DNA from 4 places in the Paenibacillus sp. J31P316 genome. Region 1 is predicted to be linked to each of the others. Evidence: riboswitches for the same ligand, from Rfam matches in the RefSeq annotation. Region 1 holds a riboswitch; each other region holds the start of a gene.
What was found. Region 1 has a riboswitch for cyclic di-AMP ahead of AC0YNU_RS19335 (histidine kinase). Riboswitches for the same ligand answer to the same signal wherever they lie in the genome.
Positions count from the first base shown of each region.

Region 2: it holds a riboswitch for cyclic di-AMP, as region 1 does, so the genes downstream of both, AC0YNU_RS32645 (ubiquitin-like domain-containing protein) here and AC0YNU_RS19335 (histidine kinase) in region 1, are expected to answer to the same signal.
Region 3: it holds a riboswitch for cyclic di-AMP, as region 1 does, so the genes downstream of both, AC0YNU_RS20490 (C40 family peptidase) here and AC0YNU_RS19335 (histidine kinase) in region 1, are expected to answer to the same signal.
Region 4: it holds a riboswitch for cyclic di-AMP, as region 1 does, so the genes downstream of both, AC0YNU_RS14985 (3D domain-containing protein) here and AC0YNU_RS19335 (histidine kinase) in region 1, are expected to answer to the same signal.

Region 1 is NZ_JBWDNI010000006.1:12,149-19,794, reverse strand. It holds gene AC0YNU_RS19345 (carboxypeptidase regulatory-like domain-containing protein) at 1-3,332, shown strand, start outside; gene AC0YNU_RS19340 (DUF445 domain-containing protein) at 3,619-4,878, shown strand; cyclic di-AMP (ydaO/yuaA leader) riboswitch at 5,113-5,307, shown strand; gene AC0YNU_RS19335 (histidine kinase) at 5,486-7,646, shown strand, end outside.
Region 2 is NZ_JBWDNI010000029.1:7,080-14,725, forward strand. It holds gene AC0YNU_RS32620 (tRNA1(Val) (adenine(37)-N6)-methyltransferase) at 1-422, shown strand, start outside; gene rsmI (16S rRNA (cytidine(1402)-2'-O)-methyltransferase) at 419-1,309, shown strand; gene AC0YNU_RS32630 (AbrB/MazE/SpoVT family DNA-binding domain-containing protein) at 1,421-1,675, opposite strand; gene AC0YNU_RS32635 (HD domain-containing protein) at 1,948-3,264, shown strand; gene AC0YNU_RS32640 (TatD family hydrolase) at 3,283-4,053, shown strand; cyclic di-AMP (ydaO/yuaA leader) riboswitch at 4,239-4,448, shown strand; gene AC0YNU_RS32645 (ubiquitin-like domain-containing protein) at 4,684-5,826, shown strand; gene rnmV (ribonuclease M5) at 6,033-6,587, shown strand; gene rsmA (16S rRNA (adenine(1518)-N(6)/adenine(1519)-N(6))-dimethyltransferase RsmA) at 6,593-7,495, shown strand; gene yabG (sporulation peptidase YabG) at 7,571-7,646, shown strand, end outside.
Region 3 is NZ_JBWDNI010000007.1:36,293-43,938, reverse strand. It holds gene AC0YNU_RS20500 (DEAD/DEAH box helicase) at 1-3,238, opposite strand, end outside; gene AC0YNU_RS20495 (hypothetical protein) at 3,557-3,976, shown strand; gene AC0YNU_RS20490 (C40 family peptidase) at 4,102-4,599, opposite strand; cyclic di-AMP (ydaO/yuaA leader) riboswitch at 4,604-4,764, opposite strand; gene AC0YNU_RS20485 (hypothetical protein) at 5,122-5,943, opposite strand; gene AC0YNU_RS20480 (M1 family metallopeptidase) at 5,976-7,646, opposite strand, start outside.
Region 4 is NZ_JBWDNI010000003.1:918,798-926,443, forward strand. It holds gene AC0YNU_RS14965 (HNH endonuclease) at 1-125, shown strand, start outside; gene AC0YNU_RS14970 (CAP domain-containing protein) at 224-922, shown strand; gene AC0YNU_RS14975 (TetR/AcrR family transcriptional regulator) at 1,036-1,665, shown strand; gene AC0YNU_RS14980 (ATP-binding protein) at 1,739-2,884, shown strand; cyclic di-AMP (ydaO/yuaA leader) riboswitch at 2,950-3,149, shown strand; gene AC0YNU_RS14985 (3D domain-containing protein) at 3,254-4,093, shown strand; gene AC0YNU_RS14990 (polysaccharide deacetylase family protein) at 4,158-5,051, opposite strand; gene AC0YNU_RS14995 (acetylxylan esterase) at 5,190-6,152, shown strand; gene AC0YNU_RS15000 (SGNH/GDSL hydrolase family protein) at 6,168-6,827, shown strand; gene AC0YNU_RS15005 (methyl-accepting chemotaxis protein) at 6,922-7,646, opposite strand, start outside.

The sequences.
Region 1 (7,646 bases):
GGCAATATACGATTACAGCATCCTTGAAAGGTTTTCAAACGGCGATCGGCGTCGTGATGGTACTGGAGCTGCAAAATACCGAGCAATCCTTCGCGCTGCTGGCGAATCCGGGGAGACTGGAGGGCTTGGTGCTGAATGATCAGGAGCAGCCAATTACGGATATTACCGTGTCCGTTGTCATTTCAAGCTCGAACGGAGCTACCGTATCCGCGGTATTTGCCGGTAACGACGGGCGTTACGTCAGCGGCGACCTGGCTCCCGGCTTCTATACGCTCTTGGCTAACGCCAGCGGCTTCAGGTCGGATCAGGCGACCCGACAGGTCGACGCGGGTCAAACGGTGTCGGCCAACATCATTCTGATACCGCTGCCGGGCGCCGTTCAAGGTACGATAACGGATGATCGCACGGGAGCTCCTGTACCGGGGGCGACGGTCAGAGCGCTGACGCAGAACGGCGTCGGGCTGGACGCCGTGCTGACAGACAGCGAAGGCTTCTATCGGTTGGAAGGTTTACGTCCGGGGGGGTATTCCATTGTCGCTTCTTCTCCCGTCTACGAGTACCTCGTCGTCGGCGCGATCGTGCTCGCGGATACGGTCACCCAGGCGGACATTCGGTTGAGCCAATTGACGGGCGATTTGACGGGCGCCGTTGAGCCGCCGATCGCCGGCGTGCTCATTCAGCTGTACACGGACCGCAATGTGCTCCTCGACAATACGTACACCGATATGAACGGCAACTTCCGATTCATGGTCCTGAATGCCGGGAACTACGTGTTATCGGCGGAAGCCGTTCATTACTCATCCAATCCCGTCGGCCTAACGATCGTTCCGGGGCAAACGTCGCAGGCGGTCATTCGGCTTGTGCCCAATCCGGGCGTCATCAGAGGCACCGTCAAGGATGAGCAGGGAATTCCCGTTTCGAATGCAACGGTTCTCGTACTGGACCGCAACGAAACGGTCAGGGGCATCGGGCAAACGGGGCAGTTCGGCGCCTATGCAGTCGGGAACCTTCAAGAAGGGACGCTGAGCCTCGTCGTATCGGCGCCGGGCTTCGCCAATGCGCTGGGAGCGGTGAAGCTGCCGCCGGGAGGCGACATTCCGGGCATCGACTTCGTGTTAATCGCCAACTCCGGCGGCATCAGCGGGCTGGTCACGGACGCGGACACGGGAGCAGTCATTGCCTCCGCGCAAATCGAGGTGCGTCAGTCCGATGCCTCCGGCATCGTCATTGCCTTCGCGGCCACCAGCGAATTCGGCGAATTCGTCGTCGATAATCTTCGTCCTGCCTCCTATGCGGTATTGGCATTCGCGCGCGGCTTCGCGTCCCGAGCCATCGGCGCAATCGTGCAGAGCGACATCCGGACTAGCGCGTTCATCAGTCTGAGCGGGCTGAAAGGCTCCATCTCCGGCACGATTCAAGGGCAAGGGGGAGCGGAGGTTGCTGCCGACGGCACATTCGTTAAGTTGTTCACCGTGGCCGGCGCCTTGATCGAGACGCTGTTCGCGGACAATGACGGCAACTTCTCCATTGCCGACCTTGCTCCGGGCACTTACGTGCTCAGCGTATCCGCGATCGGTTTCATTACGGATACGCAGACCGTATATCTGGAAGCGGGCAGGAGCGAGACCGTAGCCTTCACGCTGTTTCCCGAAGTTATCAGCATAACAGGGCAGGTCGTGGACGCCGATACGGGCAGTCCCATCGCGGGCGCGCTGATCGGCATCAACGGCAGAATCGCCTTTCCGATCGAATCGTTGACCGCGGACAATAATGGGGAATTCGTCTACACCTCGCTTCCCGTCGGCCGATTGACGTTATTCGCGTCGGCGGTCGGCTATGGGGCTGCGTCAGCGGCGATTAATGCTTTGCCCGGGAAACCGATTCATCTGGTCTTTCGGCTGCAGCCCGATCCCGGTACCGTCTTCGGCTTCGTAACCGACTTCGATGACGGGACGGCGCTGGTCGGGGCGGAGATCAAGCTGTTCAATCGGAGCCAGGTGCAATTGGCATCCGTGTTGACGGATAACAGCGGCATGTACACGTTCAACGAGCTTGCGCAGGGCAATTACTTGAGCATTGCCTCGTCGAGGGGGTTTGCTTCCAGCCAAGGCGCTTTCGCCATTGCTCCCGGCCAAGCGACCAAGTACAGCTTTGCGCTGCAGCCGCTGCCCGGTTCGCTGACGGGCGCGGTGACGGATATTTCCGGGCGCCCGATTCCGAATGCGGCGATCATCCTGCGGCCGTTGAACAATTTTGCGGGACCGCTTGCGCTGACGACGACGAACGGCGGCGGCGTCTACCTGCTGGATGAGTTGTCCGCAGGGAACTATACCTTGAATTTGGCGCAATTCGGGTTCGAGACGAAACAATCCTCCTTCTATGTCGGGCGCGGGGAGCGGGTCGTTCAGAACTTCGTCCTCCAGGCGACGCCGGCGATCGTGGAAGGCATCGTGACCGATCCCGATTCGGGCCAGCCGATCCAGGACGTGCTCGTGACGGGAATCAACAGCAATGGCATTATCATCGGGCAAGGCGTGACGGATGCCGAAGGCTTTTATTCCATTGGCACGGGCACGGAGGCGCAGCTATGGATCATCGGTGTCAAGGACGGGCGCCAATTCGGCGAAACGTCGGCGCTGCTCGCGCCGGGCCAGCGGGCGAGCTTGAATTTGACGTTGGCGGGAGGGCCGTCCATGATCAGCGGAACGACGCGCAATGCGGCGACCGGATCGCCGATATCCGGCGTCGTGCTATCCGTGCTTACGCTGCAGCATATCGTCATCGAATCGATACCGAGCGATGGGGACGGCGTATTCGCGTTTAATACCCTCGCTCCCGGCACTTATTTCGTATCCGCGACGTCGCCGTTCTACGGCTCGACTTCTCAGCGGGTTACCGTCGCCCGCGGGGGCGCCGCCGTTCTCGTCTTCGACTTGTCTCCGACCTTCGGGGGCTTGAGGGGGACGATCCGCGATATCGCGGGCAATCCGTTGAACCTGGCACTGGTGGAAATCTTCCTGGAGGAAGTCATGCGGTCCGCGGCGGCGCAGCCGGTCCCATCGCGTTCGCGCGCCAAAGCAAGAACCAAGGCCAGGCCGAAGGCCAAAATTTCAGCGCTGCAGGAAGCGCTGGCCCTTCCCGTGAGCGGCACCTTCATGCGTTCGTCGATCAGCGCCGTGGACGGCGGTTACGCGATCTCCAACCTGCCGCCGGGCATGCTGGTCGCGGGATTCTCGTTCCCCGAGAAGATGACCGCACTGCGAGAACCGGTCATTAACGCGGGGCAGTTTACGCTGCTGGATATCGTGTTGGAGGATGAGGAAGAGGAATAGGTGCGCATGACGCGGACGGGAGCAGCGGCAGTCGTGGATTTGCGCCGATGCTGTTCGTTCGAATGGGATTTCTTCGGCTGCGCAAATCGCCTGCATACCGGCAGTCCGTTCTTACCAGGGGAGCGGGCTGCCTTTATGCGCTTCCGGTGCCTTTACTGGTGCCGCGTTCGTTCTCGCTTCCAGTGCATCGCCTAGACCCGTATTCGGCGCCGCGGCCGGCCAGTCCCTTTGCAACAGGTTCGCCCATAATGGTATGGTGTAAGAAGGTAATTATAGGAGGAAGAACATGGCGAACGAATCGAAGAAAAATAAACAATTTGCCAATCTGTCGCTCGGCGGGATGGCTGCCGGCTTCGCCGCGACCCTTCCGTTCGGCGGCGGCGGGCTCGGCCTGCTGCATGCCGGCTTCGAGGCCGGCGTCATCGGCGGGCTCGCGGACTGGTTTGCCGTGACGGCGTTGTTCCGTCATCCGCTCGGCATTCCGATTCCCCATACGGCGCTGCTGCCCCGCAACCGGAAGAAAATGACGGAAGGCATCGTGCGCGTGCTGGAAGACCGGCTGCTTGCCAAGGAGAGCATGCTCGAGAAGCTGAGGCAGTTCGAGCTGATGGAGCAGCTGCTGCCGGCCGTCCGGAACGCGGTGCATTCGGCGGTGCACAGCGAACGCCTGCCGCATCTTCTGGAAGGAGCAGTCCGCAGCGTGGACGCGGATCGGATCGTGCCGCTGCTGTCCGGCGAGATTCGTGACGCCGTGAAGCGGATCGACTTGGAGGCGGCGCTGCGCGCCTTCCTGCGCAAAGCGGAGGCCGACGGCACGGATGAACGGATGCTCGACCTGCTGCTGGAGCGCGCGGAGTCGTGGATCGCGACCGAAGGCATGCGCCGCGAGCTCGGCAGCGCGGTCATGACGCTGATCAAAGGGCTGAACCTGGGCGGCCTGATGTCGTTCGCGGTGAATGCGTTCATTGGCTACCTGGAGGAAGACAAGCTGGGCACGATGCTGCAGTCGTTCGTCCTCTCCAAGATCCATGAGCTGAAGATTCCGGATACGCAGCGACGCTTCGTCGTGATGAGCAAGCTGCGCGAGGCGCTCGATATTCTTATCACGAGACTGGCGGAATCCGGTCAGCTGGACGCGATGAGAGACGAGATGCTGAACGCCTTCGATCTCGACGGCGAGCTGCATAAGCTGTTCGAACGCCTGCGGGAGCAGGGGGTCGCTTTCCTGCACGCGGAGGATTTTGCCGAGAAGACGTGGCCGTTCCTGGACGGCCTGCTGAAGCGGGTGGAAGAGAACGAAGCGCTTATCCACGATGCCGAGCAATGGCTCAAGGGGCAGGCCGCGTCGCTGATCGAGCGCAACCATGTGCGGATCGGTTCCTTCGTGAGAGAAAACCTGGACCGCCTCGACAACGACCAGTTGGTCGAGCTGATCGAAGACAAGGTCGGGCAGGATTTGCAGTGGATCCGGGTCAACGGAGCGGTCTGCGGCTTCTTGATCGGTGTGCTGTTGCGCGGGATCGAGATGGCGACTGGGAATGGATGAAGATGCCGGCATTCGCCAGCTACGGAACAGCGGCGGGGCTAATAAACCCTGCCGCTTCGCCGTTTTTACAAAAAACGTTCATTTAGCGAGGTAGCGGGAGATTGCTGGCGCCAGCCGCCATTGTAAGCGTTATATCCGAGTCGCTTGGCTGTACACGCGACCGGATTACCAGTGAATTTCCTTTACAAAAAGCGGTGGCAGGCGTAACATACGATTCGTGCTAAAACAAACAACGTGACAACTACGCTGAATTTCCGAAGTAGGAAAACGGGGGAACCAATGACAGCTCAAGCATGCGAAGCAATTGCTTCCGCGCTTGCCGTCTGGGGTGAATCCTGAGCAAGGCAGTTGCGGCAGCCGTGCTCGGGTAGGGCAGCTCTCATGCCCGAATCCGACAGCTAACCTCGTAAGCGACCTGAGAGAGGCGACGAATATGCGTGCGACAGGACACTTCATTATAAGATGTGCCAGGAAGCCGCGAAAGGCGTTCCTCTGAACAGAGGCCGTGTTTCGCCGGCTTCTTTTTTGATGCTCGTATTCATCCGGGGCATAAGTTTCGGGCAAAGATGTAAATTTATAGGTATAGGCAGGAAAGGGGCTTGTTGTTATGGCCGGCTACCGGCGTAAAACTCCGGAGGAATTGCTATTATCCATTTCGAAAATCCATCGCGGACGTCTCAAGATCTATATCGGCGCCGTCAGCGGTTCCGGAAAAACCTATCACATGCTGCGCGAGGGGCAAGCGCTTAAGCAGCAGGGGATCGAGGTGGTCGTCTGCGCGGTTTCGACGATGCGCCGTCCGGAAACCGTCGAGCAGCTCGCGGATTTGGAGCGTATTCCGAGCATCCATTGGATGAAGGGCGACGTGGAGAAGAAGGATTTGAATTTGGATGCGATCGTGGCGCGCAATCCGGAAGTGCTGCTGGTCGATTCGCTGGCGCATGAGAACCGCCCGGATGCGAAGTTTCCGACCCGGCGCGAAGATATCCGGTATTTGCTCAGCCTCGGCATCAGCGTCATCACGACGGTGAACGTGTATGAGCTGGAAGGCGTGAAGGAGCAGGCCCAGAAGCTGACCGGGATCGCGCCGGAATGCACGGTGCCAGCCGATCTGCTGGAGCTGGCGGACGAGGTGCGTCTGATCGACGTATCGCCGGAGACCATTCTGAGCAGGCTCAGCGAAGGCCGGCTGAATAACATCAAGGATCCGGAGCTGCTGAAACGCGGCAACGTCGGCAAGCTGCGCGAGCTGGCCCTTCGCCTGGTGGCGGAGGGAGTAAACGAGTCGCTGGAGAAATACCGCGAGGAACAGGGATTTATCGGACCTTCCGGCGCATCGGAGCGCATTCTGGTTGCGGCGCAGTACCACATCAACGGCTCCATCTATATACGGCGCGGGCAGCAGATTGCCAAACGGCTCGGAGGCGACCTGCAGGTCGTCGTCTTCAACGATTCCAGCCAGGAGCAGACCAAGGAGCGCGAGGCATTCAAGAAATCGATCATGAAGCTGGTCGAGAAGGTTGGAGCCGGCTTCCGCGAGATTGCCGTCTCGAACCGCAAGCAGGTGCCGCGGGCGATGATTCGCTATGCGATGCTGATTAACGCGACGCGCATCGTCATGGGCCATTCCAAGCAGACCCGCTCGGAAGAGCTGCTTCATGGCTCCATTGCGCACAGCCTGCTGAAGCAGACGCGCAATATCGACGTGTTCTTCATGGCCGACCGCGCCGAGCATGAGGGCGAGCGGGTGCTGCCGACGAAGCGCGACGTGCCGAAGCCGGCATCCGAGCCTTACCGTCGCCTGAGCGAGCAGGAGGTCGAGAAGAAGATCGAGCGTATCCGGCGGGGGACGTTCAAGGTATACGTCGGAGCGGCGCCGGGCGCCGGCAAGACGTATATGATGCTTCGCGAGGGAAATGACTTGCTTCGCAAGGATATCGATGTCGTCATCGGCTGCGTCGATGCGCACGGAAGGCCGGATACGGAAGCCCAGATCGGCCGCTTGGCGGCCGTTCCCCGAATTGCGATCGGGGAGAACGGCGCCGAGGAAATGGACGTCGCGGCGATCATTGCGCGCAATCCGGAGGTCGTGCTGATCGACGAGCTGGCGCATGCCAATGTGCCGGGCAGCCGCAACAAGCATCGCTACGAGGATATTCAGGAACTGCTCGATGCGGGCATATCGGTCATCTCGACAATGAACGTACAGCATTTGGAGAGTCTGAAGGATGCCGTGGAACAAATCACGGGAACGAAAGTAACCGAGACGGTGCCTGACCAATTTCTCCGCATGGCGGATGAAATGGAGCTGATCGACGTAGCGCCGAGCGCGCTGCAGGAGCGGTTGCGGGATGGACAGATTTGCAGGGCCGAGGACGTGGAAGGCGAGCTTGCCGGCATCTTCAAGACCGGCAATCTGATCGCGCTGCGCGAGCTGGCGCTGCGCGAGATCGCCGACGATGTGGATGAACGCCTGGAGTCGTGGGAGCGTCACGGCTCGCTGCGCGGACCATGGCGCCGCCACGAATCGATCTTCGTCGGCGTCACGACGAGCAAGAACGCGGAGCGGCTTATCCGCCGCGGTTTCCGCATCGCCTACCGGCTTAAGGCCGATTGGCATGTGCATTATGTGCGTCCCGAAGGGGAGCGTTCGGCTGCCTGCGACCAGCGGATCGAGGAGATCAAAGCGCTGGTCGACCGGCTGGGCGGCACGTTCGAAGCCGAGAACGGCGTAGCCGCGAACCGGATTCCGGACGCGCTGCTGGCGA
Region 2 (7,646 bases), on a different contig from region 1:
TTACGGTGAATCCTCCTTATATGCCGGCGGGCACAGGCGATCAGAACGAGAACGAGCACTTCGCAATGGCTCGCCATGAACGCAACGGCACGTTGAACGACATTGTAGCCGCTTGCGCACGGCTCGTCCGAACGGGCGGGCGCGTGGCTATGGTTCATCGCCCTTCCAGGCTGGTTGAAATTCTGGAAACGATGCGCAAATGGAAGCTGGAACCGAAACGGATGCGCTTCGTTCATCCCAGTAAGGAGTCGGAGGCTAACATGGTGTTAATCGAAGCCGCCCGGGATGGCAAGCCGGAGCTCCGAATGCTGCCGCCTCTTATCGTGTACAATGATCAGCGCCAATATAATGAAGAGTTAATGCAGATTTACTATGGAGATCGGACGGGGAAACCTGCGGGAATGGAGGGAGATGGGCAATGATCGTACAACGCAGCTTTAAGGACGGAATCGGTGAAGCAAAAGGCACCCTATATCTGGTCGGCACGCCGATCGGTAACTTGGAGGATATGACGTTCCGGGCGATTCGCATTCTGAAGGAAGTCGATCTGATCGCCGCTGAAGATACGAGGCAGACGCGCAAGCTGCTTGCTCATTTCGAGATCAGTGCCAGGCTAGTCAGCTATCATGAACATAATAAAGATGCCAGCGGTCCTGAATTGATTCGTCTATTGGAAGCGGGACAATCCATTGCGCTCGTGAGCGATGCAGGCATGCCGGCCATCTCGGATCCGGGAGCGGATCTGGCAGCGGCAGCGGCTGAGCGCGGGTTGACGGTTGTGCCGATTCCGGGAGCCAATGCGGCATTGTCGGCGCTGATCGTCTCCGGACTGCCGACGGATCAATTCCGGTTTGCAGGGTTCCCGCCGCGCGAACGCAAGCCGCTTGTAAACTGGCTGAGTCAGCTTCAGCGTCACGAAGAGACGTTAATCTGCTACGAATCTCCGCACCGCATAGCGAAGACGCTCCCGATCATACTGGAGCAATGGGGAGATCGAAGAATCGCAATGGTCCGGGAACTGACCAAGCGACATGAAGAAATCGTACGCGGTACAATTTCGGAATGCATCGCCTGGCTGGAAGAGCATCCGCCTATCGGGGAATACTGCCTTGTCATTGCGGGGATCAGCGGCGAGGAAGCAGCGGCTGCACAGCAGGAAGAAGCATCGTGGTGGATTCCGCTTAGCATTGAAGATCATGTAGCGCATTATGAAGCGCAAAACGGCGATCGAAAAGAGTCCATTAAACGCGTGGCTTTGGACCGGGGGCTGCAGAAGCGGGACGTATATAATGAAGTCATGAAAAAATAAAAAAAAGACCTCCCTGGCCGGATGGCACAGGAAGGCATCAAGGAGTATGAAAAAGGTTAGAATTAACAAATTGGATAATTTCATTATAACCTATAATTCTGGATTTGTCTCTTATTTTGTAATAGGAGTTGGCATTTCCGTCAAACAAACATTGCAGACGATTTTTCCTTTGAAATAGGCTACGTTTTCGGCATTGCCGCAGAAGATACAAGCAGGCTCATACTTCTTGAGCATGATCCGCTCGCCGTCCACGTAAATTTCCAGGGCGTCCTTCTCCCCAATGCCGAGCGTACGGCGCAATTCAATCGGAATAACAACACGGCCGAGTTCATCAACTTTACGAACGATACCAGTGGATTTCATCATAACTATTCATTCCCCTTTCATAGTATTCAGTCGCCACGATTCGACAAAATTCTATCAATGAATGTCTTAATAATACCAACGATTACCAAAATAGTCAACATGCCCTCCATGGCGATCAAGGGCTTATGTAACCACTATTTCTCTAGAATAAAGCATTTGTCATTACTTTATATAGTACAACAACCACGTACATATTGGAAATAGTATTGTGACAGAATTCGACAATAGTTCGACAATTATGTCGAAATACCGAACGGTGGGAGCGTGTAGAAATGACAGACAGCCGAGCAAAGGATCGTCTTCCCGAAGAGAAAGTATTCAAAGACCCGGTCCACAAGTACATCTATGTACAGGATGAATTGATCTGGAATTTGATCAATACGCGTGAGTTCCAACGCTTGCGCCGCATTCGTCAGCTGGGAACTTCCTACTTGACCTTCCACGGCGCGGAGCACAGCCGATTCTCGCATTCTCTCGGCGTCTATGAAATTACACGCAAAATTATCTCCCAATTCGAGCGAAGCGGTTACCCCGGTTGGCCGAAGGAGGAGAAGCTCGTAGCCTTATGTGCCGCTCTGCTGCATGACCTCGGACATGGACCGTTCTCGCACTCCATTGAAGATGTGTTCGATACGCACCATGAAGCTTGGACATGCCGTATTCTTCTCGAGAATACCGAGATCAATCAGGTGCTTCGCGAATACGATCCTTCCTATCCGGAGCGGGTTGCAGCGGTGATCTGCAAATCGTATCACGAACCGATCGTGGTCTCGCTGGTATCCAGTCAAATGGACGCAGACCGGATGGATTATCTGCTTCGCGATGCCTATTATACGGGCGTCAATTACGGCACCTTCGATTTGGAGCGGATCCTGCGCGTTCTTCGGCCGCATCAGGGACAAATCGTCGTCAAGGAAAGCGGCATGCACGCCGTCGAGGATTATCTCATGTCCCGCTACCAGATGTATTGGCAGGTTTATTTTCATCCCGTGACGCGAAGCTCCGAAATCATCTTGAAGCTAATTTTCCGAAGAGCTAAAGAGCTTCATGGGGCAGGCTACTCGTTCAAATGGATGATGAAGCCGCTCGAGAAGTTAATATCCGGGACCATCGATATCGAAGATTATCTCGCGCTTGACGAAGCGCTCGTTCAAACCGCGTTCTCCGCATGGGCCGGCGAACCCGACGAAGTGCTATCCGATCTGTGCCGCCGCTTCCTGAATCGCAGGCTGTACAAATATATAACCATGGATCAAGCAGACGAAAAATTGTGGAAGGAAATACGCAGACAGTTTAGCGCAGTGGGCCTTCATCCCGAGTATCACCTGGAAATTGACTTTCCTTATGACATGCCCTACCATGTGTATCGTCCAGGTTCATCCGCAAAGGCGGAAAAAGAGGAAAAACCGCCGATCCTGCTGTTGTCAGGCGAGGATCAGCTGTCGGAAATATCCGGGCGTTCCGACATCGTCCGTTCCATTACCGGCATTCACCAAGGGAAGTATCACCTATATTACCCGGAGGAACCGCTGCGTGAATCAGCGCACCAGCTGTCTGCGAATATACGCGAATTATTTGCTTTAATGTAGAAAGGGGTTTCAAAAACCATGTTATTAATCGACACGCATACCCATTTGGACTCGCATAAATTCGACGAAGACCGCGCCGAGGTCATCGAACGGGCACTTGAGGCAGGTGTCCATAAGCTGATCAACATCGGATTTAACCGGGAGACGATTCCGAGCACAATGGCACTTGCCGAGCAATACGAATTCATCTATGCGGCCGTCGGCTGGCATCCCGTGGACAGTATTGATATGAAGCCGGAGGATCTGGAATGGATCGCTTCCCTCTGCGATCATCCGAAGGTGGTTGCGATCGGGGAGATCGGGCTGGACTACCATTGGGATACGTCGCCGAAGGACGTTCAACAGCGCGTGTTCCGGCAGCAAATCGCGCTCGCCAAAGAGAAGCGCAAGCCGATCGTCATCCATAATCGGGACGCGCATGAGGATGTGGTTCGCATTCTTCGCGAAGAAAAAGCAAGCGAGGTCGGAGGGATCATGCACTGCTACTCCGGCAGTTGGGAAACGGCCAAGCAATGCCTGGACATGAACTTCTATATTTCGTTCGGGGGACCGCTTACATTCCAAAATGCCCGGGTACCGAAAGAGGTGATGGCCAAGGTGCCGTTAGATCGATTATTGATCGAAACGGATGCTCCTTATTTGGCTCCTCATCCTCATCGCGGGAAGCGAAATGAGTCTGCTTTCGTCCGTCTTGTAGCAAATACGATGGCGGATATTTTAGGTAAATCTGTAGAAGAAATTGGGAAGATTACAACGGAAAATGCGATGAAATGTTTTGGAATCTCATGAAATCAAGGGAAATAGTAAGCATTTGGATGAAATCCGGTGAAAAAAGTGATTTTTGATCCGAGAATCACGTGATTTTCTCGTAATTTTCCTTGAAATTCACTAAAATCGTCATTAATCAGTTCTTTACAATGTGCGGCGCTAGACTGTATGATTCATCTCAGAGCAACAAAACATGTATTCCTTTTCCAAAATAATCGCTTAATCTCCGGTCACCGGAGAGCGGGGGAACCAATTGTTGAAACTGTTTGTATCAATTCGAACAGCGGAGACATTGAAATTCTTCTTGGGGTGAATTTCGCAGAAGGACGCTGGGGAATAAAAGCGTCACGAGCGAATAGGGCGACTCTCACGCCCGAATCCGACAGCTAACCTCGCAAGCGTCCATAAGAGAGATCAACCTCGTGCATGCAACTCTAGCTGCCATTATCCAATGGGAAGCCACGAAACAGATCCTCTGTCGTCGGCTTCTTTTTGTTTGAATAATGCGTAAACTGACGACATAGGGTGTATATCGTGAGGAGGAGCTGGGGCGAAATGCTGAAAATGCGTGCTTGCACGCTAAAACTCAATAGTCGCGTCTAAGTATCATGCGTAACAAGGCGGCGGGGCTATGTAAGGAGGACCGATGAAGTGGGAGAACTCCAGCTTAAGGACACCCATGGGAAACGATCATCCAGCATGTCTTTCGCATTGCGATGGAAGCATGAGAATGTGCGTTTAATTGTACTGAGCGCCATGATCTCAATCGCTATGACTTTCATGTTTTTGGTGTTGTTGTACGGAACGGCTGACAAGCATGTCTCCGTAGTAGTGAACGGACGAGAAACCATTGTATCCACGAAACAATGGGTCCTTCAACGCCTACTGGATGAACAAGCCATTACTATCGGCGCACATGATAAAGTGTCGATGCCGCTCGATGGCGGAATAAACGACGGCGACCGGATCGTTATCGATCAGGCTGTCCCGCTTATTGTAAGGGCTGACGGCAAAGCAAGAACGTTGTACACGACAGAGAAAACTGTACAGGCGGCGATCGATCAGGCTGATATAGCGGTTCGCAGTCAGGATAAGGTATCGCCTTCCATGACGGCTGCGTTGGAACCGAATATGACCATAACGGTCACCCGGATCGATAAGAAATATACCGAGACGACGTACGACGTTCCCTTCACGGTGGTGAAGAAGGACGATCCGAAGCTCGCGGTCGGGAAACAAAAGCTTGTCCAATCGGGCAAGCAAGGTAAAGTCGTCAAGCGATATGAGACTGTATTCGCTGATGGCGTGCTTGTGTCGCAATCGCTCGTCGAGAAATTGACGCCGCAAGCATCGGTTAATCAAGTCGTATCGATCGGGAGCAAGAAGCCCGAACCGAAGGTAGCCGTATTGTCCGCCAAGACCAGTTCGACCGTGACGAAGCGGGGCATAACCTTCAGCGCGAAGAAAGTGATTAAGAACGTAACGCTAACGGCCTATTCCGCTGGGCTTGCCTCCACGGGCAAGAGCAAGGGACATCCGGAATACGGCATTACGGCATCCGGCGCCCGCGTTCAGGAAGGGCGTACGATTGCGGTGGATCCGAAGGTCATTCCAATCGGCTGGTGGGTCTATATTGAAGGAATCGGTTTCCGCCGGGCGGAAGACACCGGCAGTGCGATCAAAGGCAACAAGATAGACGTTTACTTCGATAGCGAGTCGTATGCAGACCGTTTCGGACGAAAGCGGGGCTATACGGTTTACGTGTTGGGACCGAAAAAGCCGGAGTCGCTGTAGACACCGGGTTAGCTTGCAGCTATCATTTGATTTCTGAGCGAAGTGGAAGAAGCTCCCTTGTTTGCTTGCAAGAGTGATCGTGCTTCTACTTCATTCATATTCGTAATTTATGCTTAAATATGCCATGATAAGAAGAGGCGATGCCTCTTCTTTTTGCATGTTTGTCTAATAGGTAAGATTGCTCGAAAGGCAGGAATAAGGTTCCCATGATGAAAGAAATCATTGTCGTCGAAGGCAAGGATGATACGGTAGCGATCAAGCGTGCCGTAGAAGCCGAGACGATCGAAACGGGCGGCTCCGCCATCGGAGAATCCGTGCTGCGGCGCATCGAGCTGGCGCAGGAACGTCGCGGGGTCATTATATTCACCGATCCGGACCACGCAGGCGAGCGGATCCGCAAAATCGTTGCGCAGCGCGTTCCAGGCTGCAAGCATGCCTTCTTGCCGCAGGCGGACGCGCTTTACAAAGGCGATATCGGCGTTGAGAATGCATCCCCGGAGGCCATCCGGCATGCGCTGAGCAATTTGCGGACGGAAGCCGCGGAAGGGGACGGCGGACTCGCGGAGATCACGATGGACGATCTCATGCAGGCCGGCTTGCTCGTTCATCCGCAGGCGTCGGAGCGGAGGCTGAAAATGGGTAACCTGCTTGGAATCGGGTATGCAAACGGCAAGCAGTTCTATAAACGATGCTCCACGTTCCGGATTACGCGGGAAGAATTCCGGCGTGCCCTGCAGGCGATGGAGAGCGAAGGAGACTAATCGGCATGACAGAAGGTTTCAAAGCGACCGCGGAAGTCGGCTCGCCGAAGCGGACGAAGGACATCATCGCGAAATACGGCTTCACGTTCAAGAAGAGCCTCGGACAGAACTTCCTGATCGATCAAAATATATTGAATAAAATCGTAAGTGCGGCGGAGCTCGACGAAACGAAGGGCGCGCTTGAGATCGGCCCAGGCATCGGCGCGCTGACGCAGCGGCTGGCGCAGGCCGCGGGACGGGTCACGGCTGTCGAGATCGATAACCGGCTGATTCCCATTCTAAAGGACGTGCTGTCGGATACGCCGAACGTGCATGTCGAGCATGGCGACGTGCTTAAGCTGGATCTTCCCGGCCTGATGGAGAAGCAGTTTGTCGGTCTATCCGGCGTTAGTGTCGTGGCGAACCTGCCGTATTACGTGACGACGCCGATTCTAATGAAGCTGCTGGAAGAGAAGCTTCCGCTTGAACATATCGTCGTTATGATTCAGAAGGAAGTCGCGCAGCGTATGGCTGCCAAGCCGGGCGGCAAGGAGTACGGCAGTCTCAGCGTGGCCGTGCAATACTACTGCCAGCCGGAACTGGTCTGTATCGTGCCGCATACGGTATTTATCCCGCAGCCGAATGTCGATTCTGCGGTCATCAAATTGTCGCTCAGGGACAAGCCTGCGGTCGAGGTGGAAGATGAAGACTTCTTCTTCCGAACCGTGCAGGCGTGCTTCGCGCAGCGGCGCAAGACGATTGCGAACAATTTGACTGCTTATGTCGGCAAGCCGAATCGCGAGCTGCTTGGACCGCTGCTGGAAGGCATCGGCATTGATCCGTCGCGCCGCGGCGAGACGCTGTCTCTGGCGGAGTTCGCCGCGCTGAGCCATGCACTGCGGAAAGCGGGCTTGCCTGCGGAACAGTAGGCTCCGCAAAACATCGCAAAGAAGCGCACCATCAGGGGCGTCTCCCCATAGGATAGACGAAGAGGTGATTTGCCCATGATGCAAGGGGACCTGGTCGTCCGCAAATCCTACGGCGGGGACGTCCTTTTTCGTGTTGCGACAATCGATCAAC
Region 3 (7,646 bases), on a different contig from region 1:
GCGCTTGCTCCAGCGTAAGCCGGATCAGCCGCTTCGCTACGCCGCGGCTCGTCCATATGCGCTCCGCTTCATCGGCGAAAGGCGCATGTTCCGTCCGGTCTAGTGCCAGCAACACATCCGTGATATGCGCGGCGTCTCCGGCGGTCAGCTGCGGATAGCGTTCCCGCAGCTCCTGCTCGGTGAAGGAGAGCCGATTGTCCGCGAAGCGGCCGGCTATGAACGCAATCGAAGGCTCGCTCCGCGGGAACGCCGCGTACAGCTCGCGTTCTTCGGCGCAGATCCAACGCCGCAGCTCGCTGCCGAACGTCAGCGAAACGCCGAACGCCAGCTCGCTCGCGCGCCCGGCGGCCTCGAGCGCTTCCAGCCATGCGCCCGGATCGCGGCCAGCCGCGGCGGCAAGCTCTTCGCGCGACAGGTCGCCGCGGCGCTTCAGCAGCGTGAACAGCTCTTCCGCGCTTGCCGGAACAAGCTGCCCCGCCTCGAGCCGCATCTCCTCCGCGCGGGCGATGGCGGGATCGACCGCCCGCCGCACGGCGTCCTCGCCGAACAGTTCACCGGCCAGCGATTTGCTGACGCTGAGCAGCTGAAGCTGCGTCGCTTCGCTCAGTCCGTCGCCTTCGTACAGCATCGCGTTCGCGTAATCCGCGAGGAACTGCAATGCGAAGGGCGACGGCGCGTTCACTTCTTTCACCGACACTTCGATATCGCCGGCGGCGATCGCGCCCAGCAGCGCTTTGAGTCCGACCGTATCGAGCTGCGTATGCAGGCATTCCCGCATCGCTTCCTGCAAATACGGAAAATGCTCCGCGTACGGCAGCGCCTGCTTGAGCAGTTCCTCGCTCCGTAGCCGCTTCTGCCACATCGGCGTGCGCGTGAAGCTGCGCGAGAGCAGCAGCGACGTCTCCGCGATCCGGCGAAACGAGACGGCGAGCAGCGGCGAGCCCGCGATCGCCTCCGTCAGCAGGGGCTCCGCGCTGTCGGCCGTAATTTGCCAGAGTGTCTGCAGCCAGGAGGCGTCCCAATCCGGAACGACAAGCTCAATCCCGTTGTCCTTGGCGTTGCCGTACATCGAGTAGGGCAGCAGCCGCTGAAAATGCCGCTGAATGGCAAGGAGCCAAGTTCGGTTGATGCGCCGCCCGAGCGGGTTATGAATGATGATCCTCGTCTGGTTCATCAAATCCCGATAGTGCTCGATGATGATCCGACGCCCGGTCGGCAGCCCAAGCGCTCGATGCTGCGCCCGCACGAGATCGATCAGCTCGGAGGCGGAATAGGAATCGAGCCCGTACTCCTCGTCGAGCCAGACGACGGCGGCATCCTCCAGCATGCGGTCTCGCTCGGTATTCGTCTCCGAACGGCGATCTAGCTCGAGCCGATTGGAAAGCTGTCCCAGGAAATCCCCAAGCTGCACGCCGACCTCCACGCTCCGGCTGCCCGATTCCGCGCGCCAAAACGGAATTTCGCTGAAGCGGTTCGGCGCCTCCTGCACGTAGACGCGGTCGTTCTCGATTCGGCTGATCATCCACGAGCTCGTGCCGAGCTGAAAGACGTCGCCGACCCGACTTTCCGTGATGTACTCTTCGTCCAGCTCGCCCAGATGGACGCGGCTGTCCGCATGGTGAACCGGATAAGCGGAGCTCGACGGAATCGTGCCGGCACCGGTCACCGAGGCCATCGCCGTATTGGCGCGCTTGCGAAGCGTATCCGTATCCCGATCCCAATCGATGAGCGGACGGGCGAACGGATAGAAGCCAGACAGCACCAGCAGCACGGCTTCCAGCCTGGATCGGGGGAATGTGCGGTAGCATTCGCTTTGCAAAATCATCTCGTACAGCGCCCCTACCTTCATATCCGAGGCAGCGGTCATGGCAACCAAATGCTGCGAAAGCACGTCGAGTGGCTCGTGCGGCAGCACGATGGCTTCGATGTCCCGCCGCGAGATGTTGCGGCACAGGACGGCTGCCTCCGGCAGCTCGCCGCGCTGTCGCGCCACGATATAGCCGCGGCTGACGTCGCCGACGGCATGCCCGGCGCGGCCGATGCGCTGGATGCCCGCGGCGGCAGCCTTGGGCGAGTCGACCTGGATGACGAGGTCGACATGGCCGACGTCGATGCCGAGCTCCAGCGACGAGGTCGCGACGAGGCAGCGCAGCTCGCCGGCCTTCAGCATGCGCTCCACCTCGAGCCGCCGCTCGCGCGCCAAGCTGCCGTGGTGGGCGCGCGCGAACTCGTGGCCGGCATGCTCGTTCAGGCGCAGCACGAGCCGCTCGCAAAGCCGGCGGCTGTTGACGAACAGCAGGGCGGAGCGCGCGCCTTCCATGAGCGTCATGATCCGTTCTACGATCGGCTGCCAGACGCCGTCGCGCGAGCGCACGGGCTGGCTCAGGTCCGGCATCGTGACGCGTACCTGGATCGCCTTCGTCATCGCGCTCTCGACGATGACGACCGGCCGCGGCACGTAGCCCAGCGGATGGGCTTCTGCTGCGGACTCCGTAATCACGGCGGGAGCCGCTCCCGCCGCGGAGCCCGGAATCCCGTCCGTGCCAGGCGCCCAGCCCCCCAAGAACCGGGCGACCCGCGTAAGCGGCTTCTGCGTCGCCGATACGCCGATACGCTGCACGGCATGCGGCGACAGCGCAGCCAGCCGCTCCAGCGAGAGCGACAGATGAGCGCCGCGCTTGTCGCCGGCCAGACTGTGGATCTCGTCGACGATGGCCGTCTCGACGGTTCGCAGCATGTGACGGCCTTTGTCCGACGTCAGCAGCAGGTAGAGCGACTCCGGCGTCGTGACGAGCACGTCGGGCGGCCTATTGGCCATGCGGGCCCGCTCGCGCGGCGGCGTGTCCCCGGTGCGGACGGCCGTGCGAATGCCCGGCCAAGTGCCGCCGCTTTCCTCGGCGCCGTAGGCTTCGATCGTTTCAAAAAATTCCACTAAATGATGCTGAATGTCGTTATTAAGTGCTTTAAGCGGGGTAATGTAAAGTACGCGCACGCCATAAGACCAGCTCTCGCCCTGCGCCGCAGCCTGTTCCTTGGCCAGCGCAAGCCGGCTGAGGCAGGGGAGAAGCGCCGCGAGCGTCTTGCCCGAGCCGGTCGGCGCGGCGATCAGCGTGTGACGGCCGGCGGCGATGGACGCCCAGGCGTCATGCTGGACGGGCGTTGGCTCGCCGAACGTTCGGCTGAACCAGCCGGCAAGCGTCGTATGAAATCGTGCAAGGATGTCGGAAGAAGGGTTCATGCGAGAAGCAGCTCCTTTAGGATCATCGAGAACGAACATGGTTTGCTTTTATCAAGTCGGTTGTATTTACACATGTTCTATTACATCTACTCTTAGTCACGCTTGTTCTAATCATGTCTACTCTTAAACCTCTTGCTCTAATCATGTCTATATAACCAGTCTATCCCTGTACTATTCATCGTAACGCCATCCAATCCTTTTCAGACGTTGGACAAGCCCAAACGAAGCCAAATGACAGGTCAGTAAGCAAGCTCGTGCGCATACATATAGTTTTACGACAACAGCGTCGGTGCACAGGCAGCGGGAGGTATCGGGAAGATGGCGAAATGGCGGGACAGTCTCGAGAGAAGATTCAAGGAATGGAGGCGGCTCGAATATGCAGTGGAGGACACCTTGGCGGGGAGGCGCGTGCTGCGCGTCGCGGGGCCGAGAACGCCGAGGCTGACGACGCCCGTCTCCGTGGCGGTCAAACAAGCTGAACTGAGCGCGGTGGAGGAGAAGTTCGGCGCAGGACTGGCCTGCTTCTGCCTGGGCGAGCTCACGGGGGAGGAACGGACGGCGTTCCTGAAGGCCTGGCATGACCGGCTCGAGTCCGGCGCGACCGTCGTGCTGGCCGACCGCCGCGGCGAAGGCTGCGAGACGCTCGATCAACTGCGCGACTTGTTAACCCCGCACGCCCGGATCTTGAACGTCGAGGTTGGCCCGACCTTCTGGTGGGTCCGCTACGAGCGCGCCTAAGCGCCAAAACGAAACAAAGCCGCGGCAGCTTGTCCCGAAAGAGAAGCGGCGGCGGCTTTGTTCCCGTGACCGGCGGAGATGGGTGCAACCATTCCGGTCGGCGATCTTGCAATAACCGAAGGTGATTAATCTGAATCTCCATCGCCTGGCTCGTCGGATGGATCATTGGCATATTTCTCGAACGTTTGCGGGCTCATGACGCGGCGGCCTGTAACATAGCGTTTCGCGTAATAAGACTCGTCCAGTCCGTTGATTACGACGCCTCTGCTAGAAGAAGCGTGCGCGAATTTGCCGTCGCCGACATAAATGCCGACGTGCGAGATGCCATTTCCCGTCGTATTGAAGAATACGAGGTCCCCAGGGATCAAATCGCTTTTGGCGATTTTCTTGCCCAGCCCAGCCTGCGAACGGGATGCATGCGGAATGTCGACGCCGAGTTTCTTGAACACGTACATCGTGAATCCGGAGCAGTCGAACCCTTTCGTGGTCGTGCCGGAGTAAACGTAAGGCGTGCCGATCAGGTCATCGATGACACCGTCCATTTTCGAGTCGGCGAAAACGCTGCCGGCTTGGAAAACGAAAAGCATCGCAAGACCGATCACGAGTGCGGAAAGCTTCTTCAAAACGGGAAACTCCTTCCAGTGCCTACGAGGTTAGCTGTGGGGTTCGGTTGAAGGCTCCCTATGATCGCCTCTGGCAGTCGTCCAAGCGCATGAACGGCTGTCGGGATCAATTCACCCAGAATGGTTCCCCCGTTTCCCATATAGGGAATTCGGCAAAATTTTCATTTCTTACGGCTATGGATTCGATCATTTTGTCGCTTCTCCTTCCAAGTTCACATTTTGTTCACAAATTAAAATTATTAGAGTGAAACCTTTCTGCCCTAAGATTCGTATAGCGGCGCCGTTTTCCGGGGAAAACGGTCTATTCGGCGTGTTGTCGGAAAGACGGATGTCAATGACAAAGTGTGTCTGCTCAGCCTGCGCTCAAACGTCAAAAAACCCTTTCGAAGTCGAAGGGGCGAGGGCTCCTGTCGCAAATTTCGGGACGCCGGGCTGTCACGTCATTGGCCAATAGGCCGCCCGTCCTGCGCAAAATAGGCCGCCCGCCATGAGGCGGGCGGCCCATCGAAGCAGAATCGATCCTTAGGAGGACTGTTTCGACTGCCAAACATCGTATTGGGCGGCGGCCGTCCACACCTTCATGATCGTTCGCAGCAATTGATAGCCTTGGTGCAGGACCAGCGCCAGCAGGCCGGCCCACAGCAGCGAGACGGAGGCGACCGTCGCGCTCAGCAGGGCCCCGATGCCCCACATCATCAGCGAAACGCCGGCGAACGGGAGGAAGTTGGCCATGCTGCTCCACAGCGCGCGCATCGAACCGCTGCCGGTGACCGCGCCGAACTGCATCGAGAGGAAGAACAGATGCAGGAGGACCGCCCATAGGAGCCAGCCGCCCGCCCACGGTCCGGCCGCCTTCGCGAATTCCATCAGCGTGTCGCTCGAGAGCAGCAGCTTGAGCGCCCGGGGCAGCAGCCAGAGGGCGGGAGCGAGCGTGAGCGCCGTTTCCAGCAGGTAGAGCAGCGTGACCGGCTTCCAGGCTTTACGAATGCCTTTCAGGAACGTCGTTCCTTTCTCGTCGGTCGCATGGTGCAGCGAATGGAACAGGCCCGCATTCAGGAACGGCGTGATGAGCATCCGGCCCCCCAGCAGTCCGCAGAACAGCAGCGCGTAAGGCTGGAGCAGATCGGTCTTCATGAGCTGAAACTGCGATTCGGTCACGAAGAGCGAGATGGCGCTGCTGCTGGCCGCATACGAGTCGGGGAACCGCTTGAGCAGCGGAACCGCGATGCCCTCGATGGTGCGGTAGAGGAAGAAGCCCCAGATCAGCTCATACAGAAACAGCAGGATGATGATATAGAAATGCTTGATCGTCAGCCGCCAGCCTTGCTTGATATGCATCCTCATCCGTGAAGTCACCTCCTTCATTTATAGTGGCACTACCAGGCAAGCGAAGAGAACAGGGTCTCGACGAGCTTCGAGAGGCCGACGCTCCAGCGCGTGCGCGTTTTCTCGTCCAGATCGGCTTTCATGAAGTTGTTGATGTGCTTGTTGTCGAGCACGTTGTCGTTCTGCGGGTCCACCGCGGCCCAGAGCAGCTTCGAACCGTGGACGATTTTATATTGAATGTGGGCGTCCTGGCCGTCCCACACTTTGGGCATCACCGTGCCGTCGGCAAAATGGAACATGACCGACACGGGGCCGGCGCTGCCGCCGGTTCGCTTGATGAGCACCACGTTCTCGTACTGCGTCTGGCCGTCCTGCTTGACCGGCGTCACGTGGATCGCGGCTACGGAGTAGTCCGACATCGCCTCCCCGTAGACGAAATGGCTGAAGTAATCATTCCACTTGGTCTTCGTCACCGTTTCCACGACCTTCTGGAAGTCGGCGGTGGAGGGATGCTTGAACTTGTACTTCTGGAAGTAGGTTCGCATGATCTTGCGCATCGTCGCATCGCCGACCTGTTTTTCGATGCCGATCAGCACGAGCTTCGCGCGGATGTAGACGTTCTCGGCGTAATGGTTATTGCTGTGATAGGACCACGACAGCTGCTTGAGCGGCGCGGGATCTGTCATATAGCTTGATTCGACCGGCAGATTCGGCGCGACGCCGTATTCGCTCTCCATCACCTTGTCCTCGGCGTAGGAGGTGAAGCCCTCGTCCAGCCACGCCTCCTCGAATTCGTTGGAGGCCACCATGCCGTACCAATACTGATGGCCGACCTCGTGCACGACGGTGCGCTCCAGGTCATAGCCGGGGTTGTCGTTCTCCGCCGCGAACGCCGTAATGAGCGTCGGATATTCCATGCCGCCCGCGCCGTTGCCGCCTTTGGGCGGGACGACGACGGAGAGGGTCGTATAGGGATACTCCCCGTACCACTGCGCGTATTTGGCTAGCGCCGATTTGGCCGCGTGCAGGTACCGATCCTTGTACTTGGCATGCAGCGGATCCAGATAGAGCTTGATGCGTACGCCCGGAACGCCCGTCGTGGAGAACGGCTCCTCGGAATAGACGAAATCGGGCGAGGCCGACCAGCCGAAATCAATCACGTCGTCGGCGTAGAATTGATACGTCTTGCGGTTATCCGCCACGACCGACGCCTTCGCCTGGAAGCCGGTTGCCGCCACCTTGTAGGAGGCAGGCACATTGATTTTCACGCTGTAGATGCCGAAATCGCTGTAGAACTCGGAGTTGCCGTGGTACTGATGCACGTTCCAGCCTTCGGTCGCCCGGCCCCGCGTGCCCGCCGTTTCATAGACGGCCAGCTTCGGAAACCATTGCCCCGCCATGACGAAATCGCCGGCGTAGCCCATGCGGGCGAACACTTGAGGCAGCTTCACCTCGAACTTCATGCGCAGGGTGACGCTTTTGCCGGGAGCGACGGGCGTCGGCAGCTTAAGCTTGGCCAGCGTAAGATCGTTCGGATTGCCGTCGTCGGGCTGGACGAAATGCAGGCGCGGGAGCAGGCTGTAGCCCTCCGTCGTCTCGAGCGAAAGCAGGTTCATATAACCCGTGCTGTCCGCGGCAGCCTTGTCCTCCCGCAGCTGCCCGCCGGATTCGCGCATGAAGGTAGTGTTCTTGGAGCGGAAGGCGTTCGGATAGAGGTGGAA
Region 4 (7,646 bases), on a different contig from region 1:
CCAAAGGCGGTCTATCGACGCCGGCGAACTGCGTATGCGCTTGCGCGGACTGCAATTTGAAGAAGGCGGACAGCCTTGATTATGTCGATGACGAAGTGCTGCAGCAGTTTCATTTCCAGTCGTAATGGAAGATTTTATGGGATGTAATGCCCTTTTTCCCGTGTTACCATGGGTGGCGTCGGAAAGACCGGCAACACACTTTGACGCACGAGGAGGATTTTTCATGAAGATGCAACCATTTCGAACAGGTGTAGTAAGCGTACTCGCAGCAGGTTTGATCGCGCTTGGAGGAGGAGCAACACTGCAGAAGGCAGAAGCAGCCTCCGTGAACACTTCCGTAACGTATAAAGTGACGAACAGCGATACGATGTACAAAATCGCGCAGAAGTACGGCGTCAGCCTGGGCGCTTTGATCGCGGCCAATCCGTCCATCGCGAACCCGAATAACATTTGGGCCGGCATGACGGTTAAGGTACCGACAACAGGGACAGCGGGCTCAGCCGGTTCCGCCTCGGGTGGAACAACGTCGAATCCGGGAACGAGCACGACGGATAAGAGCACGTTCGCTGCGCAAGTCGTGACGCTCGTGAACAAGGAACGCGCTAATGCGGGTCTGTCCGCGCTGAAATCCGATTCTTTGCTGACGAAGGTCGCGCTGGATAAAGCGAAGGATATGTATGCCAACAACTATTTCGATCATAATTCGCCGACGTACGGCTCGCCCTTTGATATGATGCGTGCCTACGGCGTTACTTATTCCTATGCCGGCGAGAATATCGCCAAGGGCCAGCGTACGCCTCAGGAAGTCATGACGGCTTGGATGAACAGCGCAGGTCATAAAGCGAACATCTTGGGCAGCCATTACGGCAAGATCGGCGTAGCCTACTATAACGGCGAATGGGTACAGGAATTCACGTCCTAAGCTCATTTCGCAGCACTTCGAAGCGGCCCTCTCCGGGGCCGCTTTCTTTACATGCCGTCGGACGTCGTATAAAATGTAACCAATGGTTATATAAAAAAGGGGTCCGATACGCGATGCTGTCGAAACGAAAACAAATGACCGAAGACATGAAAGCGGCGATTCGCCAATCCGCCGCCGAGCTATTCGCGGAGAAAGGCTATCCGCATGTCACGATGCGCGAAATCGCCAAGCAGGCCGGCTGCTCGCATACGGCGATTTATTTGTATTTCAAGAACAAGGAAGAGCTGCTGCAGCAGATCGCCATTCCTTCGCTGTTAGAGCTGGAAGCCGAATTTCTGACGGAGATGAACCGCGAGAACGTTTCGCCGATCGACAGGCTCATGGCCGTCTGCGCGAGCTTCGTTACCTTCTGCCTGAGCAACGGCAGCCTCCAGACCGTGCTGTTTATTTCAGGCTCGGTACGGGTGGACGATCCGGATCCGGAGCTTCCGATCAACGTCATCCGCAATCGGTTGTTTGCGCAAATGAGGCATTCTTTGCAGCTAGCCCTATCGGCAGACGGTACGGACGGCGGCAGCGAGGAGGCCGTGACGAACAGGGCCCGCGTCCTCTTCTACTACTTGCAAGGTTTCGTCAGTACCTATACGGGGCATTCGGAGCCGACCGACAGTCTGCTGGCGCGCACCCTTCCGATTTTCCAGGGAGGCATCGATATCCTGATCAAAGGGATGAAACAACATTAATTGTTTTTAATGCCGAAGGGATTGGACCGTTCGAAGCGAATTCTTACAAGAATATCGTTTCGGGGGTTGGGACATGAGGCGCAGAGCCGTTTACTGCAATCGTTTGCTTGCTTCGCAATTGAAACGAAAGCTCGAGCTTCAGCCTGGCGCCGGCAAGGATTCCGCGCAAGAATTGCGCCCGGATTCCATGAGTTACCAGCGGCTGATCAAGTATTTGCCCGAACCGATTTTCGTCCATGACTGCGAGACGATTTTATTCACGAATCAGGCAGGACTGCGCATACTCGGCGTGACGGAAGCGGAATTGATGGCCAAGCCCCGCGTACAGGATTACGTGCACTCCGATAATTGGGAGACCGCCAAGGAGCGGCTCAAAGATATTTTGGAAACCGACGAGCCCAATGATTTTGAAGAATCCAAGTTGATCAGCGTTACCGGCGAAATCATCGACGTGGAAGCTTCCAGCACGCGAATCCGCCATTATCCCGGCAAAGGGACAGTCGTGCAGAGCGTGTTCCGGGACATCCGCGACCGCAAGAAAGAAGAAGAGGCGCTTATCCAGTCGGAGAAGCTGTCGGTGGTCGGCCAAATGGCGGCAGGCATCGCCCATGAGATCCGCAATCCGCTGACCTCGTTGATCGGGTTCTCCAAATTTCTGAAGACGAAAATCAACACCTATCACGAATACTTCGACATTATGCTCGTGGAGCTGGACCGCATCAATTCGATCGTGCAGGAATTCATGGCGCTGGCGAAGCCGCAGGCGAATCAATTTCGCCGGCATGATCTCGTCAAGACGATCCAGAGCGTGCTGACGCTGCTCGAGACGCAAGCCGTTATCAACAACGTGCAGCTCGTTGCCAGCTACGATGCGGAGACCGCCGTGCTGCTGTGCGAGGAGAATCAGCTCAAGCAGGTATTCGTCAACGTGGTCAAAAATGCGATTGAAGCGATGCCCAAAGGCGGCACGACGCGCATCACGCTGAATTCGAGCGACTCCGACACCATCTCCGTGGCGATTACCGACCAAGGGATCGGCATTCCGGAGGATCTGCTGCCGTTTCTCGGCGGCCCTTTCTTTACGACCAAGGAAAGCGGAACCGGTCTCGGTTTAATGGTTTGCTACCGTATTATCGAAGGACATCGCGGAAAAATCGATCTGTCCAGCTATCCCGGCATCGGAACGACGGTGACCATTTCATTGCCCAAAAACGGGTAAAACATACAGAACCTGCCTCAGTGGTTGTATTTACCGGTAGGTTTAGCATTCACGACTATGGTATTCTATTACGCGAGCCGAAACTTCACCGTACGGGGGATCTTTTGGGGCAAGTCATATTGCTCCGGTTCCGTCATCTGATGTCCATCACATGACGGATACACCGCGCCATGGCGCTGGGGTGAATCGCACACGATCGTGCGTAGGGTTGAACTCCTCAATCCGAATCCGACAACTAACCTCGCAGGCCGCATGCGACGAACGACGTCCACACTCCGCTTCAATCGGCGGTTCGGTCGTTGTCGCGATGACGTTCATATATCATCCGCACGGATATATGACCGTAAATCCAAGGAGGCAATCGACAACATGAATAACACCTGGAAAAAGGGCATTGCAGCAGCAGTGCTCGGCATTGCCATTCTGTCGCAATCCGGAGCCGTAAAGGCGCAAGGTCTGTACAAGGCGAATGAAGACGACACGTTCTGGAAGCTGTCCGGCAAGTTCGGCATTACGATCAGCGAACTGATGCAGGCCAATCCGTTCGTGGACGCAGGCAACATCTACGAGGGACTGCAGCTCGTTATTCCGCCTACGGTGGAGACGGCCGCAGCACCGGCCCGGAGCGGGCAGCCAGCCGTCAAGCTGATGAAATCAGCAGCAGGTGCCAACCTCGCAGCGGCGGTGGCTTCCGTTGCCAAAGCAGCCCCTAAGGCTGCAGGGGCAGAAGCTCCGAAAGCGGCGAAGAGCGCCGCTCCGAAGAAAGCTGTGAAGAAGTCCGTTGCGAAGGCGGCGCCGAAGAAATCGTCGGCAGCTGCGACGGCGAAGAAATCGAAGACGACGAAGAAGCCTCAGCTGAATCGCGTCTCGGTAAAAGGCAAATCGTATGTATATACGGATGTCGTACAAGTGAAGGCAAGCGCGTATACCGCTGCTGCGGAGGAGAATGGCTGGGGAGCCGTCGATTATTTCGGCAATCCGCTTAAGCTCGGCACGATCGCGGTCGATCCGGACGTGATTCCGATGGGGAGCAAAGTTTACGTCACGGGTTACGATTTCAACGGACTTCCTTCCGGCGGCATGATTGCCGTCGCATCTGATCAGGGCAGCGCCATCAGCGGCAACCGGATCGATATTTTCGTTCCGCAGTCCAGAAAAGAAGCAAGCAATTTCGGCTTTCAAAATGTGAAAGTATTCATTCTCGATTAATCATAAGCAACGACAAAAGGCAGCCCCCGCGGGCTGCCTTTTATCGTTGCCGATGACGGATCGTTTATTGCTGTCTGCGGGCAGCAGGCTTCCCGAGCAGCTCGGACAAGGTGACGATGATATAGCCCTTGCTGCGGAGCAGCTTGATGAGACGGGGCAATGCGGCTACGGTTCCGGACAGGTCTTGCCCTTTGCCGCCTCCGGCATGCTGCAGGATAATGGAGCCCGGCTGCAGCGTTCTCTTGATGTTGATTAGAATGGCTTGGCTGCTCAAGCTGCGCCAATCCTGGGAGTCGACATCCCAGTTGACCACGGTATAGCCGCCGTTCCGAAGCCACTCGACTTGCGCCGGCAGGATTTCGCCATAAGGCGGGCGGACGAAACGCGGGCTGTAGCCGATAAGCGGACGCAGCACCCAATCGGTTCGTAAAATCTGCTGCTGCATGGCATACTGCGAGATTCTGGAGAAGACGGGATGATTCCACGAATGATTGCCGACGATATGACCTTCCCTGACCATGCGCTGCACGAGCGCGGGATAGGCCGCGGCGCGCTGGCCGACGACGAAGAAGGTCGCCCTTACTTTATAGCGGGCAAGCGTCTCAAGCACTTGCGGCGTATAGGCGGGATCCGGGACATCGTCGAAGGTCAGCGCGACTCTGCGGTAACGCCGTGATCCCCAGATAACGAACGAGCCGGGGTAACGCTTTTGAAGCGTCACCCAGGACACTGGCTTGGTGCGGGTTCGCTTTTTTTTGCCCGCTTGACCGGAGAAGGCATCCGCTTCCGATTCATCAGGCTGCGAGGGCGGCATCAGCCGGTTCTGTCCGCTCACTGCCGAGGTCGCGTTCGCTTGGGCGCGGGTATCCTCGCCTTGAAAATCACCGGCGGAACAAGATAAGATCGTCCATCCGAGTACAAGCAGCAGCGCTTTACGCAATCCCCCAAAAATCCGCATGGTCTTCCCTCCTCGATGATGTCATTTTGCCCTCAATGGCCGCGAGCATTCACATTAAATAACGAATCGCTACTTTACAGTTGGCCGTTCGAACACGTAACATAAAAAAGGAATCTTATGAGGTGAAGGAGAGATCAAATGCCAGCAATCGATATGCCGTTACAAGAATTGCAAACGTATTCAGGAATCAATCCCAGACCCGGCGACTTCGATGCGTACTGGGAAAGAGCGCTGACCGAGATGCGCGGCGTGGATGCCGCGATCGAGCTTGTGCCGAGCAAATTTCAAACGCCGGCTGCCGAATGCTTCGATTTGTATTTCACGGGCGTCAGAGGCGCGCGCGTCCATGCCAAGTATGCACGGCCGCGGCACTCGGAGCAGCCGCACCCGGCTGTCGTCCAATTTCACGGTTATTCCGGCTCTGCGGGAGAATGGGCCGATAAACTGAGCTTCGTCTCGCTTGGCTTCTCGATCTTCTCGCTGGATTGCCGCGGTCAAGGCGGCTACTCCGAAGACACGGGCGGCGTCGCGGGCAACACGCTGAACGGCCATATTATCCGCGGGCTCGACGGGGATCCCGACCATCTCCTGTTCCGCCATATCTTCCTGGACTGCGCGCAGCTGGCGGGAATCGCGATCGACAGCCCTGAAGTCGATTCGACGCGCGTGTATGCGATGGGCGGCTCGCAAGGCGGCGCATTGACGATCGCTTGCGCCGCGTTGGAACCGAGAATCAAGAAGCTCGCGCCGGTGTTCCCGTTCCTGAGCGACTACCGCCGCGTCTGGCAGATGGACCTGGCGAAGGACGCTTACGCGGAATTGAAAGCGTATTTCCGCAATTTCGATCCGCAGCATGAGCGCGAAGACGAAATTTTCATGAAGCTTGGTTATATCGACATTCAGCATCTTGCGAACCGAATCCAAGGCGAAGTGATGATGGGCGTCGGCCTTATGGACACGATTTGCCCGCCGTCCTCGCAGTTTGCGGCATACAACAAAATTACCGCGCCGAAGCGGGTGGAGATTTACCCGGATTTCGGTCACGAAGGACTGCCGGGCTTCACCGATAAGACGATGCAATTTTTCCTAGGGGATTATTAAGGGGAGGGAATCGATATGCGTATTGGTCAAAATGAAAAGCTGGTCATGATCGGGGATTCGATTACGGACTGCGGCCGTGCACGACCGGTCGGCGAAGGATTGTTTGACGCGATCGGCAAGGGTTATGTGGGCGTAGTGGATGCGCTGCTCACTTCGACCTATCCGGAGCTCGGCATCCGTGTCGTCAATATGGGTTCAAGCGGCAATACCGTCCGCGATCTGAATGACCGTTGGCAGACCGACGTGCTGGATCTCAAGCCGGACTGGCTGTCGATCATGATCGGCACGAACGACGTCTGGCGTCAGTTCGACTCGCCGACGAACAAGGAGTCGCATGTTTATCTGGAGGAGTACGAAGCGACGCTGGAAGCGCTGGTGGCAGCTACGCTTCCGAAGCTGAAAGGTCTGGTGCTCTTGACGCCGTTCTACATAGAGCCGAATCCGAGCGACCGGATGAGAGCGCAGATGGATCTGTACGGCGCGGCAGTCAAACGGATCGCAGCCAAGTACGATACATTGTTCGTGGATACGCAGGAAGCGTTCAACCGCGTGCTGGAGCATCTGTACTCGGGTACGATTGCCTGGGACCGGGTGCATCCGAACCAAACCGGACATGCCGTCCTTGCCCGCGTATTCCTGCAATCGATTGGCTTCGAATACGATAAAGGCTTGTAAGTTTGCGATTGACAGAAAAGCCGCCCCGGTGAAAACCTAGGCGGCTTTTGTTTGGTCATTTACTGTTGTACGGACGGATGGATGACCAATCGAGCTAGATTTTGAATATCGACATCGTACGCTGCAGCTGCATGACGATTTGCTGCATTTTTTCCGTTTCCGATACGACGGCTTGAACCGAACCGATCTGTTCGTTCATCGAAGCGGATACTTGCTCCGTTCCTGCCGCGGATTGCTGCGTAATGGCGGAGATGTTCTGAATGGCACCTGATATTTTGCGGGCGCTCTCCAGCATCGCGTCGCTCTCTCCGGAGAACTGGCCGATCTGAGCGGTGATGAACTCGACGCTCGTGACGATTTCCGTGAAAATATGCTCGGAGTCGCGCAGCATTTGCATCTGCATGCGAACGACTTCTTCGTTGACCTTGATGTTCTGGATGGCTTGCTTCACCCCGGCATCGATGTCGCGTACGAGCGTGAAGACCTCTTTCGTGGAGGCGGTGGATTCCTCGGCCAGCTTGCGCACCTCTTGAGCGACGACGGCAAAGCCCCGGCCATGCTCGCCGGCGCGCGCCGCTTCGATGGATGCGTTCAGCGACAGCAGATTCGTTTGTTCCGCCAGGTCCGAGATCGTTTTGGTGATGGACGAGATGCCTTGCGCCTTCTGGGCCAGGTCCTCGATCGCGGCCGCAACCTTCGAGGTGGCTTCCACGTTGCGGGTCATGCCCTGGGATTGGCTCTCGACCGCCTGGCGTCCGCGCGACACGAGAGTCAGCGCCTGATCCGATCGTTCGTTCATGACTTTGGTGGAATGGGCGT